2 regions of the Yersinia sp. SCPM-O-B-9106 (C-191) genome follow, and region 1 is predicted to be linked to the other one. Evidence: riboswitches for the same ligand, from Rfam matches in the RefSeq annotation. Region 1 holds a riboswitch; the other holds the start of a gene.

Region 1 (11,621 bases):
AATAACCGGGGTCGCCTCGTTGATGCGGATTAGACTGATATCACTCAGCGTGATACCGGCCTTTTCCACCAACATATTCAGCGCCTTAGTGATGCCAAAAATGTTGCGCTGCGTCCCTTTGACACCGGTGGTTTCGGTCAGGGTACTGGTAACAAAGTGCAACTGACCGTCAGCCATGCATTGTGCCAATGCGACTTCTGTTGATGAGTTGCCGATGTCTACACCGACGATGTAATCCATATCCGATCCTCAAATGACTAATAACTGGATGTCGTGATCAACGGGGCTATCGCGCCCAGGGCACGCTTCCCCTTGATTGATATCACTGGGTTAATCGTCGCCTTTTAGCTTCTTGCGCTGGACATACAAAACGGCGGCTTCGCGCACGAATGCGGCACAAATGGTCGCTTTGTAGGTCTGTTCCAGCTCATCGGCGATGGCATTCAACTCTTCTTTACTGGAGCGGAATGGTCGCAGGGCGTTGTAGATATCCAGCACCTTGTCATCCGGTACCGCAGTCAGCTCAGCGGCGCGCTCAAAGTTCATTGCCAGCAGCGGGCGGCCCGCGTCTTTGGCAATAGATGCTTGAATACGCAGGATTTCCGGGGTAATACGCAAATCCTGTGAAGTGACACTACCGTTTAAAACATTCGCCAGTGTTAGGTCATCCAATGTTTTATTGGTGGCGGTTTTCACCCAGTCAGGGTGTTTATTCGCCAACGGATAATCAGAGACTTTGGCATCACTGCGCGAACTGACCGCTGGAGCACAAGCGGCAGTTGGCGTTTGGCCTTGCAAGCTGTTCATCTTGCTGAGCACATCGCGAACCATGGATTCAATAGCTTCGGAATTCATTGTGTTTTCCTTTGTTAAAGCGCCACCCGGAGTTCCTGAGGATTCTTGCCAGTCACCACATATTTGGTTTCTTTAATGTGCAGAATCGCGGATTTGGCCTGATATTTTGGCCGTGCCATTTGGTCATTCAGGGTCGGAACCGGTTGTGGTGATTCCCGCTTGGCGTAACGAGCGGCGTTTTTACCAATCTGGCGATAGGTTTCCAGTGTCAGCAGCGGGGCCTGTGGGAACAGCTCTAAATTCGAGAGCGGCGGCAGACCTTGCTGATGAATTACCGTGGTTCCTTTTGACTGGATGCCGATAGAAATTCCGGAGCCACTTAGGCGGTTACCTTCAACGGCGACAAAAGCCACGTCGGAGGATTTAAAGCAGCGGATCACCCGCGCTTTGATACCTTCTTCCTCAATACCGGCAATGACTTCGCGTAGAATATTTTTGTGCGATAAACCGACGATATTGGCGGTTTGCGACAAGCCAAATGCCGGGCCGACAGCGATGATGACTTCATCCTGATGAGTGCCGGGACGGGCTTCACCGACTTCAGTGAGAAAATCCCCGGACGCAACAGCCGCTGCCGCGGGCTGGGTATCTTGCTTAAAGGAAACAGTATTTTTGTCTCCCTGCATTTCCTGTAATACGCCCTCAATAATTTGGCGTAACAGTTTTTCGTTAATATCCACCATCTCGTGAACCCCTTAGCCAAGCTCATTCGGATCAAGCGCGTTTGGAATATTTTTAATTTCTTCCCAACGTGCACCTTCCAGCCGGTAACCGGTCGCTGGTCCCGCGTAGTCATTGACATCATTCACCGCCGACAACACCTGATTGTCACCTTTGATGATGGCCGAGGTATGCAGATAGTCGCCGGCAATTTTGGCTTTCTGGATGTTGAGCATGTCTTGCGCCACATCTTCAAAGCCGCCTTGCGCCAGGGCTTTCACCACTTCCAGGCCGGTGCGGTTTTTGCTGATGATTTCTTGAGCGAATTTGATGTCTTCGACGATGTTACGCTCCGGCATATCTTTCGAGCCGTGGGCATAAGTTGCGGCAATCACTTCTTCGTCGGTAATTGGCGGTAAACCCATTCCGGCGAATACTGCTTGCAGGGCGCGCGCGGCTTTATTGCGAATGGCCACCACGTCAGCTTCCAATACCGGGCGTAGGCCGCCATCGACTTTCAGATCGCGCTGCAACACGTTGTAATCATCAAAGTCTTCGGCATCTTCGTTGGAGCCTGCGAACATGTTGTCGTAGTTCGGCACCGCAGAATAACCAGAGGAAATAAAGTCAGTGCCCGGCAGGAATTGCATCAGCAGACGGGCGGTACGGCGCATATCTGAGTGGGTAAAGGTTTGGTCGTTACTGGACGCGCATTCTAAATCCAGCGCCGAACAAATTAGGTTTTCGGCCAAAATGGCGCGAATGCCGGATGGCACCGCAGACGGCACACCGACGCAACTGACCGAGCCGTTTTGTAGCCCCTGAACCCCGGCGGCTTTGGTGATGTAAATACAGCGCACTTCGAGATACAGCATGGATTTCCCTTCGGCGTAGCCCATTTGGACTTCAGAGCCGGAGCCGGAGGTAAAACGCATTTTCAAGCCGCGTGATGCATAAGATGAGGCGAGAAAACCTTTCGACCATGGGGTATCATCGCCGTCGGTAAACACCGGCTCAGTGCCATAAACCGAGATAGTTTCGGCGTAACAGGTGTGGCCCAGCATTCCCAGTTTCAGCTCGGTGGCTTCTTCCAGCGAACATTGAGTCAGTACACCGGGGCGGCCAACTTGCGAGCCGACCAACAGCGCAATGGCGTTGAATGGTGCATAGCGGGCAACAGCCACGGTAGTTTCTTGCTCATCGAAACCACGGAATGCGCCTTCCGCAGCATCGGCGGCAATTTGCACCGGATTATCTTTCACGTTGGTCACGTGAGCTTGCTGTGATGGAGTCCGACGGGCGCGCATTTTCTGCATCGACATCATCATTTCCACCACATTCATGTGGGAAACCACCTCGACGATTTTGGCCGGTGTCATGGCGGTCGTCAGTGGCACAATGGTGCGGCGCGACACATTGGGGTCACACAGCATATTGGCCAGCTTGATGGAATCCATCTTCATCACTTCTTCCGCATGCTCCAGATTAATACCGTAGCGGGCGATAAAGTGGTCAATCAGGTCAAAACTGCTTTGTGGTTTGCCGTCTAGCTCGGTCACCATACCATTGACAATCTTGATGGAAGGTTTTGGATCATTCGGGCTTTCCATGGCAATAAAGCCTTCCTCGATCCATTCTTTGACAAAGCCGTCCTGATTAACCGGGCGTTTCGCCAACGCTTCAAATCTTTTCGATTTCATGAAACAGCCTCACTGTGGCGTCAGATATAAGACGGGCGGTCGTTTTTCGGTTCAGCACCTAAAGTGGCTAATACCGTTTTGCCAATCTCACGGGCAGAAATAACTGCCTGACGGACTGCGCCAGAATCGCCGGAGATAACCAGAATCACTTCGTTACTAAAGCTGGTGCCCTGTGCGGGGGAGCTGTAAGCCACCACATCAACATTGGCGGATTTCACGGCGGTATCGGCCATCAAAACACCAATCGAAGCTGGTGCGCCGACGATCACGCCGCAAGAGCGGCCCAGTGGTGCGCCAAAAGCTTTTTCCAGGGCATGACTGGCGCGAGCGCTGTATTGCAGTTCAATGTGGCCAGCTTCATTGGCATAAACATCGCCGAATGTCCGGTCTAACTCTTTCAATGCCACTTCGACGGCGCGTTTTACGTCAGAAACATCATCACCGCCGAAGATAATTAGCGAGCCATGACCGGCACCGCCTTTGGTATCACGGGGTAATTCAATACTGACCACCTCGGTATTGGTGGCTTTTACTGCTTCATCAGCTGCCATGATGTGTGGGCCAGCGCCAGTACGTGCGCCCAAAATGCCAATCGAGCGATAGCGTTTTTCTAGCTTCATGGCGTCCAATAGGGCGCTATCGACGTTAGCGATCACCAGTCCGACTGTGTCGCCGATCGCGGTTCCAACAAATTCCGTTAAACTGCAAGTTTTCTCAGCCATAGCCGTACCTCGTTGTTTATAAGAGGGTTGTGCAGAAGACGCTGGGGCGTGCTCGCTGACTTTTGCTATCACCTGCGCCATGATTTGGTCGACCAGGTCATTGCTACTCATGGTTTATTTCCCTTAGGTAAATTGCCCTTTGGTAAAAAAGCTTCTACATCGGTATGGGGGCGTGGGATAACATGGGTAGATTTCACTTCGCCCACGTTAGCGGCGGCAATCGCGCCTGCATCAGTGGCGGCTTTAACGGCCCCCACGTCACCCCGGACGATAACGGTGACCAGGCCAGATCCAATTTTTTCATAGCCCACTAATGTCACATTGGCCGATTTCACCATGGTGTCAGCAGCTTCAATGGCTGCGGCCAACCCTTTGGTTTCCACCATTCCTAGTGCTTCTTGTTGCATATATACCTCGACGAATATCAGGTGCCCTTACCCGTCATACTTCAAGCTGCATGTGCGTTGGCTGCTTTCGTTCACCCGAATCACTTACCTGAGTAAGCTCATCGGGATTTACTCAATTGCCGCCTTCCTGCAACTCGAATTATTTAGGGTATTGCTTTGGCTTGAATTGCCATGTTCAAAAGTAATGTTGTTATATTCAGTAATAACGTTGTCAGGTTCGTGCTGAGACTGAATATACAAACAAGCAATGAAAAAGAATGGCTGTATTGAATTTACTGGCGGGAATGGTTAGCGATGAAATAACAAATTATTGTCACGAAATTATTTAACTGATTATTTTATAAGTCTATTTATTAATGGATAGGTGATAATAATTGGTTTTTGCATATTCATAATTACAATTAAGGTGATGACAATTGGTATTTTATTTGATAATCGCGCACACAATGAAAAGATGAAATATGGCTCATATTAAAGCAGGAAATGCGAGCTTGATTGCAATAACGGAAAGAATAAAAAGCAATAAAGTCACATTTTTTAATTAAATCATAAATTGCGTATTGACTGGGTTCCAAGAGGGTTCTGGCGTGGGTAATAGCAATAATTTGTTATAGAAACTCTATTTTTTGTTTAATTAATGGCGAATCACAACAACACTTTCATTTCCCGTCTCTTTATAGTGGTTGCGTCAAGGGCCGTGCAATACCATACCCGTCATACTTCGAGCTGCATATGCGTTGGCTGCTTTTGTTCACCCCAGTCACTTACTTATGTAAGCTCCTGGGGATTTACTCAATTGCCGCCTTCCTGCAACTCGAATTATTTAGGGTATATAACGTATTAATTTAACCGTAAGCAGGGTAACCCTATGAACGACTCGCTCAAAGCTCAATGTATGGCTGAATTTCTCGGCACCGGGCTATTTTTATTTTTTGGTATTAGTTGTTTGGCGGCGATGAAAGTGGCTGGTGCCAGTTTTGGTTTGTGGGAAATTTGTATTGTATGGGGGCTGGGGATTTCACTGGCGGTCTATCTAACCGCCGGGATTTCCGGTGCTCACCTCAACCCCGCCATCACTATTGCTCTCTGGCTGTTTGCTTGTTTCCCCGCGCGCAAAGTGATTCCTTACAGCATTGCACAGATTGCCGGTGCTTTTGGTGGCGCAGCGCTATCTTATATGTTGTATCACAACTTATTTACTGATTTTGAAACTGCCCATCAGATGGTGCGCGGTAGTCTGGAAAGCCTGCAATTAGCCAGTATTTTCAGTACTTTCCCTTCACCGGCTATCAGTGTATGGCAAGCTGCATTTGTTGAAATCATAATTACCTCGATATTGATGGGGCTGATTATGGCGCTGACGGATGATGGTAACGGAGTACCGCGCGGCGCATTAGGGCCGTTATTGATTGGTATTCTGGTGGCGGTGATAGGGGCTTCAACCGGGCCATTAACCGGTTTTGCCATGAACCCGGCCCGTGATTTTGGCCCTAAATTGTTTACCTTCTTTGCCGGTTGGGGAAAAATCTCGATGACCGGTGGTCGTGATATCCCTTATTTCATTATCCCGATTATCGCACCGATTATTGGGGCCTGCCTCGGCGCAGCGGTTTATCGCTTCTTCATTGGCAAAAACCTGCCGTGTAATACCTGCAAGTTAGAGGATGAGGAAGCCAGTATATAAATGAATGCCAGTTTCCTCATCTTGAAAGAGTGAAACGGGATGAGGAAATTTCGTGATCTATTCGGGCTAATGGGCTGATTATAGTCCCCTGTTGATTATGACTCTGGTAAAGTGAATTGGTATTTTTTTCATTTTACCAAAACATAAACCTTGATAGGGAAATAGGTTTCTACTGGGTAAATAGGAGTAAAATATAACAAAAAAATAACACATTAATCATTTCAGGGATGATATATGGCAACAAACAAAAAACTAATAACAATAAATTAACTGAGAGGTTTTATCATGATTTCTGCCAGTTCTCTAAACTCAGAGCTCATAAATAAAATCGCGCAGGATTTTGCTCAGGCAACTGGGCTGGCTGTGGTGGTGGTCAATATTCACGGCGAAGAAATTTCTGATCTCTTTAATTTCACGCCATTTTGTCAATTGATGCGACAAGACCCGGTGAATCATCTTCGTTGCCGCATGAGTGATCGTTGCGGTGGTTTGGAAGCCTCAAAATCCAATGAACCTTGTATTTATCGCTGCCACGCCGGGTTAACTGACTTCTCTATTCCGCTGGTTATTGCCGGTCATTTGGTAGGGTTTGTTTTATGCGGGCAGGTGCGGTTGCACTCAGATGTTTATCTTATTGATATTCTTAATGTTGATAATCATTGGCAGCAAGATCCGGCACTGATGGATGAATTCCACAATGTGCCCATTATCGATTTTTCGCGCGTGATTGCGTCGGCAGATTTATTAAAGCTGATTGTTGAAAATTGTCTCAAAAAACATCTCAACTTTGTGGTTATCAATGACAACATGGGCAGCAAAGAACCCGGCAGAATACGGCCGGTTCACCCCCATGACAGCAAAATGAAGAAAGCACTGCGTTATATTGATGCGCATTTATCGGAAGAATTGCGGCTGGAAGAAGTCGCGGCTAAGGTGTATCTCAGCCCTTACTATTTCAGCAAGTTGTTTAAAAAATATCACGGCATCGGCTTTAATGCCTGGGTCAATCAGCAACGGATGGCTAATGCCAGAGAGATGTTGCAGCACAGTGATTGGAGCATTGCTAGCATTGCTAAGAATCTAGGTTTTTCCCAGACCAGCTATTTCTGCAAAGTGTTCCGTCAGACCTACAATGTGACACCGCAGGTATTTCGCTCACTTTCTTCTGAACGCAGCAAGATGGAGTAACCATCATTGATTTAATATTATGCAATTTGGTCGTGCACTTGGGTTTTCTATTTAAATAAACAAACTAAAAATTAACTACTTAAAATAATTAATGACAATAATTTGCTATAGGCCAAGTGGACTTAAAACTTTGTAAGTTACTGTTTTTAATTTTAAATTACTCATGGTTTCGACAATAATTTGTTGTGGTGATGCAAAAAAATCCCTATCAAAAAATCAAATTCACCATTTTTTATGAACAGAAAAGAGTATATTAATTTTAAGAAATTCCATCAGACTAATAATGAATAAACACTCTGTTATAACAGTGTAAATAAAGAGATAAATGAGATAACGAAACAAGAAATTAAATAACAGAATCTACTGTAATTAGATAATTGTAGTTACTGAAATGGTTATGTCGTGTGCTTGTCCTCAAGACATGATTGGGAAGGGGGTGACAATCCCCCGCAGCCCCCGCTGCTGTGATGCTGACGAACCCGCTGAAACCACTGATCCACAGGATTGGGAAGGTAGCGGGGGAGGGTGACGCTAAGCCAGAAGACCAGCCAAATCAGTAAAAGAGTTTCAACTCCTTCGGTGGGAAGCGGGTTGTCATCAGATGCGCGCAGCGGTGACGTTGCGTAGATGCACCTTTTTGACACTGCATATCCCGCTTGAAATGGCGGGATTTTTTTATGCAATGCTCAGGCAAACAAGCATTTATCATCGCAGGAACCGGCAGCGGGTGCGGTAAAACCACCGTAACCTTGGGTATTTTGCGGGCGCTGATGGCGCGTGGATTGTCGGTGCAGCCGTTTAAGGTCGGGCCGGATTATCTGGATACTGGCTGGCATACCGCAGTCAGTGGCGTGACGTCGCGTAACCTCGATGCTTTTATGTTGCCGCCGGCCACCCTCAATGGGCTGTATAACCAACATATGCGCCATGCTGATGTCGCCGTGATTGAAGGTGTCATGGGGCTATATGACGGCTATGGCACTGACCCCGATTATTGCAGCAGTGCGGCGATGGCCAAGCAATTGGGCTGCCCGGTTATCTTGCTGGTGGATGGCAAAGCGGTGTCGACATCCGTGGCGGCGACGGTACTGGGCTTCTGTCAATTCGACCCTGACCTCACCATTGCTGGGGTGATTGTTAACCGCGTCAATTCAGAAAATCACTATCAACTTATTCGCCACGCTATTGAACACTATTGCGGAATTCCAGTTTTGGGCCGCTTGCCGGTCATGGACGATGTGGTTTTGCCATCGCGCCATTTAGGGCTGATTCCGGCACAGGAGCGAGCCGGTGGGCTATCCAAACAACCCGATAATTCGCCACGCTGGCAGCAGTTGGCCCAACAGGTCGAAGAGTTTATCAATCTTGACCGGTTACTGGCCCTGACCTCTTGCACTGAACTTCCGGTTGGAACCCCGCCGACATTACCACCTCAAGCTTTGGCCGACGGGCTGACACTGGCCTTAGCCGAAGATGAAGCTTTCAATTTTTATTACCCCGATAACCTTGATTTGCTGGAGCTGGCTGGAGTGCGTATCCAGCGCTTTAGTCCGCTGCATGACCGCAGCTTGCCTGATTGCCAGATGATTTATTTGGGCGGCGGTTATCCCGAGATTCACGCCAGTGCGCTGGCAGAAAATACCGCCATGCACACCGCATTACAGCAAGCTCATCGCCAGCAAATCCCTTTGTATGCCGAATGTGGTGGCTTGATGTATTTGGGTGACGGTCTTACCGATGACCGCGGGCAGCGCCATGGGATGGTGGGGATTTTGCCCGGTGAAAGCCGCATGGGGAAGCGCTTGACCCGCTTTGGTTACTGTCAGGCGCAAGCCCACAGTGACACATTATTAGCTGCGCAAGGCGAAATATTGCGCGGCCATGAGTTCCATTACTCCGATTTTACCAGCCCGCTGACACCCGTTTTTGATAGCAGTAAATGGCGCGACGGCGAGGTTATCCAGCGCTGGCACAGTGGCTATCAAGTGCAACGTACCCAAGCCAGCTATCTGCATATTCACTTTGCCCAACGCCCCGGTTTATTGAATGGCTGGCTGACCGCTGCCCGGAGTGTGCTATGACCCTCGCGGCGTGGTTTGTGGCTTTCCTATTGGACAATTGGCTCGGCGATCCGCCGCGTTGGCCGCATCCGGTGCGGTGGATTGGCAACTTGATTACCGGGCTGCAACGGAGGATTCGTGCTGTGTGTCATAGCGAGCTGGCCCTGAAATGGGGCGGTGCCCTGTTGTGGGTGTTGGTGGTGGGCATCACCTGGCTCGTCAGTTGGGGATTTTTATGGCTGATGACAGAGATTAACCCGTGGCTCGGCTGGCTGGCGCAAGTGTGGATGATTTACACCTTGCTGGCTGGGCGTTGTTTGAGTGACGCGGCATTGTTGGTCTTTGATGCGCTACAGCAGGGTTCTTTGGCACAAAGTCGCGAAAAACTGTCATGGATTGTCGGGCGCGATACTTCGCAGTTGGAGACGCCGCAAATGACCCGCGCAGTGGTAGAAACCGTGGCGGAGAACAGTGTCGATGGCGTGATTGCGCCGCTGTTTTTCCTGCTGTTAGGGGGCGCGCCGCTGGCAATGGCCTACAAAGCGGTCAATACCCTTGATTCGATGGTGGGCTATAAAACGCCGAAATACCGCGCGATGGGTTATGTCTCCGCCCGAATGGATGATTGGGCCAATTGGCTTCCCGCGCGCCTGAGCTGGCTGCTGCTCAGTGCCGCGGCCTGGCTGATCCAAGCTGATTATCGTCAGGCTCTGCGTATTGGCTGGCGCGATCGCTATCAGCATTCCAGCCCTAACTGTGCCTGGTCGGAAGCCACTGTAGCTGGGGCGCTGGGCATTCGTCTGGGCGGCCCGAATGATTACTTTGGTGAGCGGGTCGAGAAGCCGTGGATTGGTGATGACCGGCGCGAAGTCGCGCTGAGTGATATTCCGCGCAGCATCCATTTGATGATGATGGCGTCGCTATTGGCCCTGTTATTGTTCGCCCTGATCCACTTGCTGTTGGTCGGTATTTAATAAGGATAACCCCATGAACTATATGAAAAATCCGCAGGAAATAGAACAAAATAGCTTTGTCATTATTGGCGACATTATTGCCACTGAGCGGCCGGACTATCGTTTCGCCAGTGAGATGCACCAAGCGGTGATCAAGCGGGTTATCCACACCACAGCGGATTTTGACTGGCTGGATATTCTGCATTTCTCACCGGATGTGCTGGCCCACATTGCCGAGGGATTAGGCCGGGGATGCACGCTGTACACCGACACCACCATGGCGATGTCGGGTATTAACAAAACGCTGCTGAAGCAAATGGGATGCGAATGCCGCTGCTATATCAGTGACCCGCGAGTGGTGGAAACTGCGCCCGCGCAGGGCATTACCCGCTCAATGGCGGCGGTGGATGTGGCGCTGGAGGAACCGGGCGAAAAGTTGTTTGTGTTCGGCAATGCCCCGACCGCGTTATTCCGTTTATTAGAGCGGCAAGCTGCACCCGTGGCGGTCATCGGCGTGCCAGTGGGGTTTGTTGGCGCGGCAGAATCCAAAGAGGCGTTGGCCGAAAGTCATTTGCCGTGCATTGCTGCATTGGGGCGCAAAGGGGGCAGCAATGTGGCGGCGGCGATTATCAACGCCATCCTCTACCAGTTGCGAGGTGCGCAGTTGTGAAGGGAGAAGTGGCGAGGCGAGCTATGAGTGACGGTCGGGTCAGTGATGATATTGCGCGGCAAAACCAGCAATTAGACAGCATTTGGCATAACGGCAAGCAATACCGCAAAGGCTATACCACTGGCTCCTGTGCCACGGCGGCGGCCAAAGTAGCGGCGCTGATGGTGCTGCGGCAACAAGTGATTGACCAGATTTCCATTGTCACTCCGTCTGGCATCACCTTGTGTCTGAATGTCGAGCAGCCGCTAATTGAAGGCCAGCAAGCCACGGCGGCGATTCGCAAAGATGGTGGCGATGACGTCGATGCTACCCACGGCATGCTGATTTTTGCTCGTGTAACTCTCACTGAACAGGCTGAAATCACCTTGCGTGGCGGTGAGGGGGTTGGAACTGTCACCCGCAAAGGCATTGGTCTGCCGATCGGCAGCAGCGCCATTAATCGCACACCGCGCCAGACCATCGAGGCCGCCGTGCGCGAGGTTATTGGCCCGTTACGCGGTGCAGAAGTCGAAATCTTCGCGCCGGAAGGCGAGGAACGAGCGAAGAAAACCTACAACGGGCGGCTAGGGATTCTGGGCGGAATTTCCATCATCGGCACCACCGGCATTGTCACGCCGATGTCTGAAGAGAGCTGGAAACGTTCGTTGGCGTTGGAGTTAGAGATGAAACGGGCAGCCGGTGAGGATCGCGTCATTCTGGTGCCGGGTAATCACGGCGAGCGC
Region 2 (11,621 bases), 1.9 Mb from region 1:
TTGGGTATTCACGATATCTTTATTTTTATTAATGTCATTAAGCAGACAGATAACTTTCTAAATCATCACTGCCACCAATGTGGCGACCGCCGATAAATACCTGTGGCACAGTTCCGCGGCCAGTTACAGCTCTCAGACTGACCGTCGTTGCATCTTTACCCAGCACGATTTCTTCATACTGAATACCATGGTCTTGCAGCATTTGTTTTGCTTTGGCGCAGAATGGGCAGCCCGGCTTGGTAAAGACAGAAACAGATTCCTGTACTTTAAAATCAGGTGCCAGATATTTCAACATAGTGTCAGCATCAGACACTTCAAACGGGTCGCCCGGTTTGTTTGGTTCGACAAACATTTTCTCAACCACACCGTTGCGCACCAGCATGGAGTAACGCCATGAACGCGGACCAAAGCCCAGATCCGCTTTCTCAACCAGCATATCCATGCCTTTGGTGAACTCGCCATTACCATCAGGAATGAAAGTGATATTTTCAGCATGCTGATCGGCTTTCCAAGCATTCATCACGAAAGTATCATTGACTGACACACACAGAATGCTATCAACACCGTGCTGTTTAAACACACCGGCCAGTTCGTTATAACGCGGCAGATGGCTGGATGAACAGGTCGGGGTAAAGGCACCCGGCAGTGAAAACACGATGACAGTTTTATTGTTGAACAATTCATCGGTAGTGACATCAACCCACTGGTCGCCCTGACGGGTATGGAAAGTCACTTGTGGAATTTTTTTACCTTCTTGACTAGTGAACATCTGTAACTCCTTAATTAAAAAATAAAATATTTAAATTTTTCTAGGTATCTCTTCGTTGGGACACATTATTCATTTTATCACTTGATAGTTCTAATCACTGGTTGCTATCTTATCTATCGTCAATGGCTATCATAAAGCGGAGCACCGATGAATATTCGTGATTTAGAATACCTGGTGGCGCTGGCTGAATTCAGGCATTTCCGGCGCGCTGCCGACTCTTGTCATGTCAGTCAGCCCACATTAAGTGGTCAGATTCGTAAATTGGAAGATGAGCTGGGCGTGATGTTGTTAGAACGCACCAGCCGGAAAGTGCTGTTTACGCAGGCTGGATTACTGCTGGTGGAGCAAGCCAGAACAGTATTACGGGAAGTGAAAGTGCTCAAAGAAATGGCCAGTTTGCAGGGTGAGAGTATGTCTGGCCCGCTGCATATTGGGCTGATTCCTACTGTTGGGCCATATCTATTGCCGCAAATCATTCCTATGTTGCATCAAACATTCCCGAAACTGGAAATGTATCTGCACGAAGCGCAAACCCAAAATCTTCTGGCTCAGTTGGATAGCGGCAAACTCGATTGCGCTATTTTGGCATTGGTCAAAGAAACCGAGGCCTTTATTGAAGTTCCACTGTTTGATGAGCCGATGCAATTGGCGATTTATGCTGATCACCCGTGGGCCGATCGTGACAAAGTGCAGATGCATGAGCTGGCGGGTGAGAAATTACTGATGCTGGAAGATGGTCACTGTTTGCGTGATCAGGCGATGGGTTTTTGCTTCCAGGCGGGTGCTGATGAAGATACACATTTCCGCGCCACCAGTTTGGAAACGTTGCGTAATATGGTTGCTGCGGGCAGCGGAATTACATTATTGCCATCACTGGCAGTGCCGAATGAAAGAAAGCGCGACGGCGTTTGTTATCTGGAATGCTACAAACCCGTGCCAAAACGTACCATTGCGTTGGTGTACCGCCCCGGTTCCCCATTGCGTGGACGCTATGAGCAACTTGCCGAGGCGATACGTGAACACATGCAACCGCGCATGAGTTCAGAGGCTGTTAACCAAAAGTTAGAACAGGCGGTTTAATCCATTAAGCGCCGCCACTCGGTAGGCTTCCGCCATGGTCGGGTAGTTGAAGGTAGTATTAACGAAATATTCGATAGTATTGCCTTCTCCTTTTTGTTCCATGATGGCCTGCCCGATGTGGATAATTTCCGCCGCACGTTCACCAAAGCAATGAATGCCAAGGATCTGTTTGGTTTCGCGATGGAACAGAATCTTCAAACTACCGGTATCCATACCCACGATTTGCGCCCGCGCGAGGTGTTTAAATTGCGCCCGGCCGACCTCGTAGGGGACTTTCATTGCAGTCAAGTCCTGTTCAGTTTTACCTACCGAACTGATTTCCGGAATGGTGTAAATACCCGTCGGAATATCTTCAATCAGGTGAGTATTCGCCTCGCCTTTGATCATTGCCTGCGCTGCAATTCGCCCTTGGTCATAAGCCGCCGAAGCCAGACTTGGGTAGCCAATCACATCACCCACCGCATACACATGGGGCAGCGCTGTTTGGTACATGCTGTTGACCTTCAACAAGCCACGGCTATCTGCTTCTAGCCCAATATTCTCCAAACCCAAACCACTGGTGTTACCGGTGCGGCCATTGGCATATAACAAGCAGTCGGCTTTGACTTTTTTGCCCGATTTTAAATGGACAATAACCCCATCAACCGTGCCTTCAATTTGCTCAAACTCTTCGTTGTGGCGAATAACCACGCCGTTATTCCAGAAGTGGTAAGAGAGGGCATCTGACATTTCCTGATCGAGGAAAGCCAAAAGGCGGTCGCGGGTATTGATTAAGTCGACTTTGACACTCAAACCACGGAAAATTGACGCATATTCACAGCCAATCACCCCCGCGCCATAGATAATGACGTGCTGTGGTTCATGGCTGAGTTGTAAAATGGTATCACTGTCGTAAATACGTTCGTGGGTAAAATCCACGTTTGCTGGGCGATAAGGGCGTGAACCCGTCGCTATCACGATGTTGTCGGCTCGCAGTGTATCGTTGGTGCCGTCGGCATAACGCACATTGATAGTATTGGCGTCTATGAAGCTGGCATCACCGGAGAACATTTGGCAGTGATTGCGATCATAAAAACCTTGGCGCATACGGGTTTGCTGGTTAATAACGCGATCCGAATGGTTTAAGATATCAGCAAAAGAAGAGCTGATGGTTCTGGCATTGTCACTGTAGAGTGGGTTTTGGTTGAACTCGATAATTCGGCTAACGGCGTGGCGCAAAGCTTTGGAAGGGATAGTGCCCCAATGGGTGCAGCCCCCGCCCACATTATTATACCGTTCAATCACGGCAATGCGGGCGCCTTGCTTGACCAGCCCCATAGCGGCGCCTTCACCGCCAGGACCCGAGCCAATAACAATGGCATCAAAATGGAAGTGCTGTTGCATGTAGGAGAGACCTGTTTTTATACAAAATTACAACGCCACATTAACATCATCCCAAGTATAACCCAATAAACAATGGGCAAATCACCGTGATGTATGCTGTAAAACGGCAATTCCGTATTGGGATGATACGTTTGTATAACGGTTGTTACTATAAAGTTTGGTATATTGCTGACTATATGTCTTAGATTGAGAAATTGGATATCCCTTGGGTACGATTATGGGCGTCAGAGCACAACAAAAAGAACGGACTCGTCGTTCCCTTATCGAAGCGGCATTCAGCCAACTGAGTGCTGAGCGGAGTTTTACCAGTCTGAGTTTGCGGGAAGTCTCCCGTGAGGCGGGTATTGCACCGACTTCTTTTTACCGGCATTTCCGTGATGTAGACGAGCTTGGGCTGACAATGGTCGATGAAAGCGGCCTGATGTTGCGCCAACTTATGCGGCAAGCGCGTCAGCGGATTGCTAAGGGCGGCAGCGTTATCCGCACTTCAGTTTCAACTTTTATGGAATTTATCGGTAATAACCCGAATGCATTCCGCTTATTGCTGCGGGAACGTTCTGGGACTTCCGCTGCATTTCGTGCGGCAGTTGCGCGTGAAATTCAGCATTTTATTGCTGAGTTGGCCGATTACCTCGAGCTGGAAAACCACATGCCGCGCAGCTTCACTGAAGCTCAAGCTGAGGCCATGGTCACAATAGTGTTCAGTGCGGGTGCTGAAGCGCTGGACGTGGATATTGAACAACGGCGACAGTTAGAAGAACGTTTGGTTTTACAACTGCGGATGATCTCCAAAGGCGCTTATTATTGGTATCGTCGTGAGCAGGAAAAGCTGGCGGTGTCCCACGTTTAATAAGGAAAAGGTAAGGAAAATGATGGAAGAATCGTGTTCTGAAAAACAGCCACACTCTGAAAAGCAACCCCACCGTGAAACGGGTACGCTGCTGCTGGCCTTGATTACGGGGTTGGCAATAAACGGCTCATTTAACGCGTTATTCAGTGGATTTGTTCCTTTTTCAATCTTTCCGCTGCTGGCATTATTTTTGGCGGTTTATTGTTTGCATCAGCGCTATCTCAATTTTGCCATGCCGCGGGGCCTGCCCGTGCTAGCGGGTGCGTGTTTCTTACTTGGTATTCTAGTGTATAGCGCGATTGTGCGGGTTGAGCATCCGGCGATCGGCTCTAACTTTGTTCCCTCTATTTTGAGTGTGGCGTTGGTGTTTTGGATTCTGTTCAAACTGAAAGCACGTAAATCGATGCAGACAGATATCAATACTGATAGCGGCACGGATACAGATAATCAGCAGCCGCAATAGTTTTTCTGTTCACCAATATCTCTAAATCGAAAGGGCAACATTGCGTTGCCCTTTTGTTTGTGTCCGATTCTTGCTTTTCGTCAGTCTCTTTTTTCCAACAAAACTCCACATTCCATATGATGGGTATAAGGGAATTGATCAAATAGCGCTAATCGGCTGATTTTATGGGTATGTTGCAGCTGTTCCAAATTGGCGCACAGGGTCTCTGGATTACAAGAGATATAAAGGATGCGCGGATAAGCTTGTACTAGCTTGACGGTTTCATCATCCAGCCCACTGCGCGGTGGGTCGACAAAAATGGTTTCGCAGTTATAGCTAGTTAAATCAATATCTTTCAGTCGGTTGAACTCACGCACACCTTGCATGGCTTGGGTAAACTCTTCCGCGGACATACGGATAATTTGCACGTTGTCGATATGATTGGCGGCAATGTTGTATTGCGCCGCCGCCACTGACGGTTTGGCGATTTCAGTCGCTAATACGCGTTCAAAATTACGTGCCAATGCCAGTGAGAAATTACCGTTGCCGCAATATAGCTCCAATAAATCGCCGCTGGCATGTTGGGTGACATCAATCGCCCATTCCAGCATATGAATATTCACCGCAGCATTAGGTTGGGTGAAGCTATTCTCAACCTGACGATAAATCATCTCACGGCCGGCAACCGGCAGCACTTCGTCGATATAGTCGTGATCCAGCATGATTTTGGTTTTTGACGCCCGCCCAATCAGTTGCAGATCAAAGCCTTGCTCACGCAATTGGTCACGCAGTTCCCGCGCTTTCTGCTGCCATTCTTCATCTAATGGACGGTGATACAGCAAAGAGGCGATCAGCTTGCCGCTCAGAGTCGATAAGTAATCAATCTGGAACAGTTTGCGCCGTAAAATCGGCTCGGCTCTGATGGCAGTCATCAGCACGCTCATCAGACGATTAATTAACAAACTGGCGACCGGGAATTGCTCAACCCGAATCCGCTGCTTGGTTTGTTGGTCAAACATGATGTGGTACAAGTCGTCTTCATCATGCCAAACGCGGAACTCGGCTCTCATGCGGTAATGCTGTGCGGGAGAACGAAATATTTGCGGTTCAGGGGCTTGAAACGGCGACATCATCGCCTGAAGACGGGCAGATTTTTCCGCCAATTGGTGCTCGTAGCCGTCAGTCGGCAGGATGTCAGGAGTCATGTTTCTTCTCGTCTGGACATGATAAAAGAGGTTTATTGCAGCGGATTGTAGGGAAAGTAGCTCTGATGTCCAGTTTTTGTCACTTAATTAATTTGTTACATGAATGGAAGTCTAGACATCCATTTAACTTAATAATAACATTGCCGTCCGGTCTCAAGCTGTTACTTAAACACTTAAGAGTTAAAAGGGAATCCGGTGTAAATCCGGAGCTGACGCGCAGCGGTAAGGGGATGTTACGGCGATAGGTTTCAACCAGACACTGTCCGAAAAGACGGGAAGTCATCGCCCGCTCTGTATAGTAGAGATCCCAAGCCCGAAGACCTGCCGGTATCACGTCGCAATATTCGTGGTCGTCGCGTAATACCGACCATGGCACTGCGGCATCCGCTATTTGAGTTTGGATGCTTTCCTAAATGATCATTAAAAATACAATGACAATAAAAAAATATACGCTGTTCACAGCCCTTTCTGTGACGGCGTTTTCTGGTTGGGCGCAGGACAACACAGCTAATAAAGATGAAATGGTGGTGACTGCCAATCGTTTTAAACAACCGGTTTCTACAGTATTGGCACCTACCGATGTGGTCACTCGCGATGATATCGAGCGCTGGCAGACAAAAAGTCTTAATGAAGTCATGCGCCGTTTGCCTGGTGTGGATATTGCCCAAATGGGAGGATTGGGTCAGGGTTCTTCTATGTATATCCGTGGTACGGAAGCGCGTCATGTGCTCATCTTGATTGATGGTATCCCACTGGCTCGCACCGGTATCGTCAATAGCGTCAATCTCGATCAAATCCCGATTTCCTTGGTGCAGCGGATTGAGTATATCCGTGGGCCGCGCTCTGCAGTCTATGGCTCGGGTGCAATTGGTGGCGTCATTAACGTGATTACGCAAACAGACCAGGAGGGCGCGCAGATTAATGCCGGTGTCGGTTCCAAGGGCTACCAGCAATATGATGGCAGTGTTCGCCAGCGTTTTGGCGATACCTTAGCCACATTAGCAGGGGGATATCAGACCACCAACGGCTATAACATCAAACCTAACTCACCCAATCCAATCGACAACGACCGCGATGGTTTTCGCAATAAAAACTTCTGGGCAGGGTTGGAACATCAGTTTAACCAAGAGATTTCCGGTTTTGTTAGAGGTTATGGTTATACCAACAATACTGATTACGATATTGGCAGTTTGTCGTCCCCTTCATACAGCGGCGATGAAGAGCGGCTATATAACCATACTTATGATGCAGGGTTGCGTTATGCATCGGGAGCTTATTCTTCCCAATTAGTCGGTAGCTATCAGAAATATAAGGATTATAACTTTAGCAGCCAATATGGCCGCTATGGTGTGGCTACCACACTGGATAATATGGATCAGCGTAATGTGCAATGGGGCAACACTTACAGCTTTGAAAGTGGAACACTGAGCGCGGGCCTGGACTGGCAACAGCAGCGCCTGACCTCATCTAACCAAAATACTTCAGATACTTATAAGCGGGATAACACCGGTTTATACCTCAGTGGGCAGCAGAAACTCGGCGATGTCACGTTGGAAGCTTCTGGCCGTGGGGATAAAGATGAGCAATTTGGCTGGCATGAAACATGGCAAACAGCGGTGGATTGGGAATTTGTTCCGGATTACCGCGTGACGTTATCTTACGGAACCGGCTTCCTAGCGCCTTCATTGGGTCAACAATATGGTTCGCAGCGCTTCAACATAATTTCAAACAGTGACCTTAAACCTGAAGAATCCCGCCAATGGGAAGCTGGGCTGGAAGGGGTAACTGGGCCGGTTGATTGGCGCTTGTCGGCTTATCACAATAAAATTGAAAACCTGATTGATTACTCCTTTGATAATTCAATCGTCAAGGGGCAATACTACAATGTCAATTCTGCGACCATCAAAGGCGTGGAATGGACGGGGAACATCACTACCGGCATATTTACGCATGCGGTTACCCTGCAATATATTGACCCGCGTAATGATCTAAATAATGAGGTATTAGCTCGCCGTTCTAAGCAACAGGCTAAGTATCAGTTAGATTGGACGATGTTCAATCTTGATATGGACGTCTCTTATCAATATTACGGTAAACGCTATGACAACATCACTTCGATTTATAACTCAACTCAGCGCGAATTATCGAGTTACAGCACAGTAGACGTTTCAGCTGGTTATCCGGTTACTTCTCATCTCACAGTTCGTGGTAGAATTGCTAACCTGTTTGATAAAGAATACGAAACGGCTTATGGCTATAAAACCGCTGGACGAGAGTATTACCTCACAGGAAGTTATAACTTCTAAGGCTGATACTGCTCCTCGCCCGACAGCACTGATTTTTGATTCCGGTGTTGGCGGGCTATCTGTTTATCAAGAGATTCGGCAATTACTGCCGGATCTCCACTATATATATGCTTTCGATAACGTCGCGTTCCCTTATGGGGAGAAGTCAGGTGAATTTATCGTTGAGCGCGTATTAGACATTGTCACTGCGGTACAACAGCGCCATCCACTGGCGATTGTGGTTATCGCCTGTAACACGGCCAGCACGGTCTCTCTTCCTGCTTTACGCGAGCGTTTTGATTTCCCTGTCGTCGGTGTTGTTCCGGCGATTAAACCTGCGGTACGGCTCACGCGGAATGGTGTTGTCGGCCTACTGGCCACCCGTGGCACAGTTCATGCTTCTTATACCTTGGATTTGATTGAACGTTTTGCCACAGATTGCAAAATTGAGTTGTTGGGATCATCCGAGCTGGTGGAGCTGGCGGAAACCAAGCTGCATGGTGGTGCTGTGCCGCCGGAAGCATTAAAGAAAATCCTTCATCCGTGGCTCGCCATGCGTGAACCGCCAGATACCATTGTTTTAGGTTGCACCCATTTCCCTCTATTAACTGAAGAGTTAGCGCAAGTGCTACCAGAAGGTACCCGAATGGTCGATTCCGGTGCTGCAATTGCTCGCCGTACCGCCTGGCTTATCTCTTCTCAGGAAAATGTCGTTTCTTCTCAGTCGGAAAACATTGCGTATTGCATGGCATTGAATGCGGACACTGACGCTTTATTACCCGTTTTGCAGAGTTATGGCTTCCCAACGCTGGAAAAACTACCAATTTAACGGCGTTTTGACTAAAGATTCAGCGGTTGAAAAGTTTTTTCAAATTAGGGGTTGCAGCCTGTCAGGAACTCCCTATAATGCGCCTCCACTGACCGGGAACAACGAAACATACTTCGCCGGGTCAGGAAGAGAAAAGAATCATTTTGACTTCGAAAGAAAACAAATAAATCCTTGACTCTTCAGCGGGAAAGCGTATTATCTGCCTCCCGCGTTACCGTAAGATTCGCCGAAAGGCAAACGGGTAACGAACGCTCTTTAACAATTTATCAGACAATCTGTGTGGGCACTCGCAAGACGATATCGAAGCCTGTTTCGGCAGGCAGAAGAAATATCAAAGTCTTGAAGAGTGACCAAAGCAGTACACATTTGAACTTCGGTTCGAATGCATATTTGCAGAAAGTAATCTTTGAGCATCGCTATGTTAACTCATAGCAAATCAAACAAATCTTAAATTGAAGAGTTTGATCATGGCTCAGATTGAACGCTGGCGGCAGGCCTAACACATGCAAGTCGAGCGGCAGCGGGAAGTAGTTTACTACTTTGCCGGCGAGCGGCGGACGGGTGAGTAATGTCTGGGAAACTGCCTGATGGAGGGGGATAACTACTGGAAACGGTAGCTAATACCGCATGACCTCGCAAGAGCAAAGTGGGGGACCTTCGGGCCTCACGCCATCGGATGTGCCCAGATGGGATTAGCTAGTAGGTGGGGTAATGGCTCACCTAGGCGACGATCCCTAGCTGGTCTGAGAGGATGACCAGCCACACTGGAACTGAGACACGGTCCAGACTCCTACGGGAGGCAGCAGTGGGGAATATTGCACAATGGGCGCAAGCCTGATGCAGCCATGCCGCGTGTGTGAAGAAGGCCTTCGGGTTGTAAAGCACTTTCAGCGAGGAGGAAGGCAGTCGTGTTAATAGCACGATTGATTGACGTTACTCGCAGAAGAAGCACCGGCTAACTCCGTGCCAGCAGCCGCGGTAATACGGAGGGTGCAAGCGTTAATCGGAATTACTGGGCGTAAAGCGCACGCAGGCGGTTTGTTAAGTCAGATGTGAAATCCCCGCGCTTAACGTGGGAACTGCATTTGAAACTGGCAAGCTAGAGTCTTGTAGAGGGGGGTAGAATTCCAGGTGTAGCGGTGAAATGCGTAGAGATCTGGAGGAATACCGGTGGCGAAGGCGGCCCCCTGGACAAAGACTGACGCTCAGGTGCGAAAGCGTGGGGAGCAAACAGGATTAGATACCCTGGTAGTCCACGCTGTAAACGATGTCGACTTGGAGGTTGTGCCCTTGAGGCGTGGCTTCCGGAGCTAACGCGTTAAGTCGACCGCCTGGGGAGTACGGCCGCAAGGTTAAAACTCAAATGAATTGACGGGGGCCCGCACAAGCGGTGGAGCATGTGGTTTAATTCGATGCAACGCGAAGAACCTTACCTACTCTTGACATCCACAGAACTTAGCAGAGATGCTTTGGTGCCTTCGGGAACTGTGAGACAGGTGCTGCATGGCTGTCGTCAGCTCGTGTTGTGAAATGTTGGGTTAAGTCCCGCAACGAGCGCAACCCTTATCCTTTGTTGCCAGCACGTAATGGTGGGAACTCAAGGGAGACTGCCGGTGACAAACCGGAGGAAGGTGGGGATGACGTCAAGTCATCATGGCCCTTACGAGTAGGGCTACACACGTGCTACAATGGCAGATACAAAGTGAAGCGAACTCGCGAGAGCAAGCGGACCACATAAAGTCTGTCGTAGTCCGGATTGGAGTCTGCAACTCGACTCCATGAAGTCGGAATCGCTAGTAATCGTAGATCAGAATGCTACGGTGAATACGTTCCCGGGCCTTGTACACACCGCCCGTCACACCATGGGAGTGGGTTGCAAAAGAAGTAGGTAGCTTAACCTTCGGGAGGGCGCTTACCACTTTGTGATTCATGACTGGGGTGAAGTCGTAACAAGGTAACCGTAGGGGAACCTGCGGTTGGATCACCTCCTTACCTAACGATACGCATTGCGCAGTGTCCACACAGATTGTCTGATAGAAAGTAACGAGCAAATAAGGCCGGGCTGAGAAATTAGTCGGGCTTTAGTACCTTGTTGGGTCTGTAGCTCAGGTGGTTAGAGCGCACCCCTGATAAGGGTGAGGTCGGTGGTTCAAGTCCACTCAGACCCACCAACTCACCATTCCCTGTTGAGTTGCAGCAATAAGGTGATTTGCTTTTTATATGGGGCTATAGCTCAGCTGGGAGAGCGCCTGCCTTGCACGCAGGAGGTCAGCGGTTCGATCCCGCTTAGCTCCACCATATAAAACTATTTCAAAACGTACTGCGGTCGCAAGACTCAGTGTGTTGTGAAATATTGCTCTTTAACAATCTGGAACAAGCTGAAAATTGAAACAATACAGCTGAAACTTATCTCTCCGTAGATGTACTGAGATAAGGATTAACCTGTATTAGAGTCTCTCAAATAATCGCAACGCAAGTTGTCTGCAAAGACACCTTCGGGTTGTGAGGTTAAGCGACTAAGCGTACACGGTGGATGCCTAGGCAGTCAGAGGCGATGAAGGGCGTGCTAATCTGCGAAAAGCGTCGGTAAGGTGATATGAACCGTTATAACCGACGATACCCGAATGGGGAAACCCAGTGCAATTCGTTGCACTATTGCATGGTGAATACATAGCCATGCAAGGCGAACCGGGGGAACTGAAACATCTAAGTACCCCGAGGAAAAGAAATCAACCGAGATTCCCCTAGTAGCGGCGAGCGAACGGGGAGGAGCCCAGA

The links. A riboswitch is a leader RNA that binds a small molecule or an ion and turns the genes downstream of it on or off. The one in region 1 is predicted to bind cobalamin.
Positions count from the first base shown of each region.
Region 2: it holds a riboswitch for cobalamin, as region 1 does, so the genes downstream of both, btuB (TonB-dependent vitamin B12 receptor BtuB) here and OP863_RS07685 (cobyrinate a,c-diamide synthase) in region 1, are expected to answer to the same signal.

Region 1 covers NZ_CP110791.1:1,664,248-1,675,868, forward strand. The annotation lists gene OP863_RS07645 (diol dehydratase reactivase subunit alpha) at 1-240, opposite strand, end outside; gene pduE (propanediol dehydratase small subunit PduE) at 331-855, opposite strand; gene OP863_RS07655 (propanediol/glycerol family dehydratase medium subunit) at 870-1,535, opposite strand; gene pduC (propanediol dehydratase large subunit PduC) at 1,551-3,215, opposite strand; gene pduB (propanediol utilization microcompartment protein PduB) at 3,236-4,048, opposite strand; gene pduA (propanediol utilization microcompartment protein PduA) at 4,045-4,344, opposite strand; gene pduF (propanediol diffusion facilitator PduF) at 5,213-6,028, shown strand; gene pocR (transcriptional regulator PocR) at 6,314-7,216, shown strand; cobalamin riboswitch at 7,605-7,784, shown strand; gene OP863_RS07685 (cobyrinate a,c-diamide synthase) at 7,894-9,297, shown strand; gene cbiB (adenosylcobinamide-phosphate synthase CbiB) at 9,294-10,250, shown strand; gene OP863_RS07695 (cobalt-precorrin-8 methylmutase) at 10,264-10,899, shown strand; gene cbiD (cobalt-precorrin-5B (C(1))-methyltransferase CbiD) at 10,923-11,621, shown strand, end outside.
Region 2 covers NZ_CP110791.1:4,220,809-4,232,429, reverse strand. The annotation lists gene OP863_RS19100 (glutathione peroxidase) at 38-769, opposite strand; gene oxyR (DNA-binding transcriptional regulator OxyR) at 917-1,849, shown strand; gene sthA (Si-specific NAD(P)(+) transhydrogenase) at 1,832-3,232, opposite strand; gene fabR (HTH-type transcriptional repressor FabR) at 3,450-4,082, shown strand; gene OP863_RS19080 (YijD family membrane protein) at 4,102-4,545, shown strand; gene trmA (tRNA (uridine(54)-C5)-methyltransferase TrmA) at 4,626-5,729, opposite strand; cobalamin riboswitch at 5,861-6,073, shown strand; gene btuB (TonB-dependent vitamin B12 receptor BtuB) at 6,143-8,035, shown strand; gene murI (glutamate racemase) at 7,980-8,843, shown strand; rRNA gene OP863_RS19060 (16S ribosomal RNA) at 9,293-10,835, shown strand; tRNA gene OP863_RS19055 (tRNA-Ile) at 10,938-11,014, shown strand; tRNA gene OP863_RS19050 (tRNA-Ala) at 11,066-11,141, shown strand; rRNA gene OP863_RS19045 (23S ribosomal RNA) at 11,350-11,621, shown strand, end outside.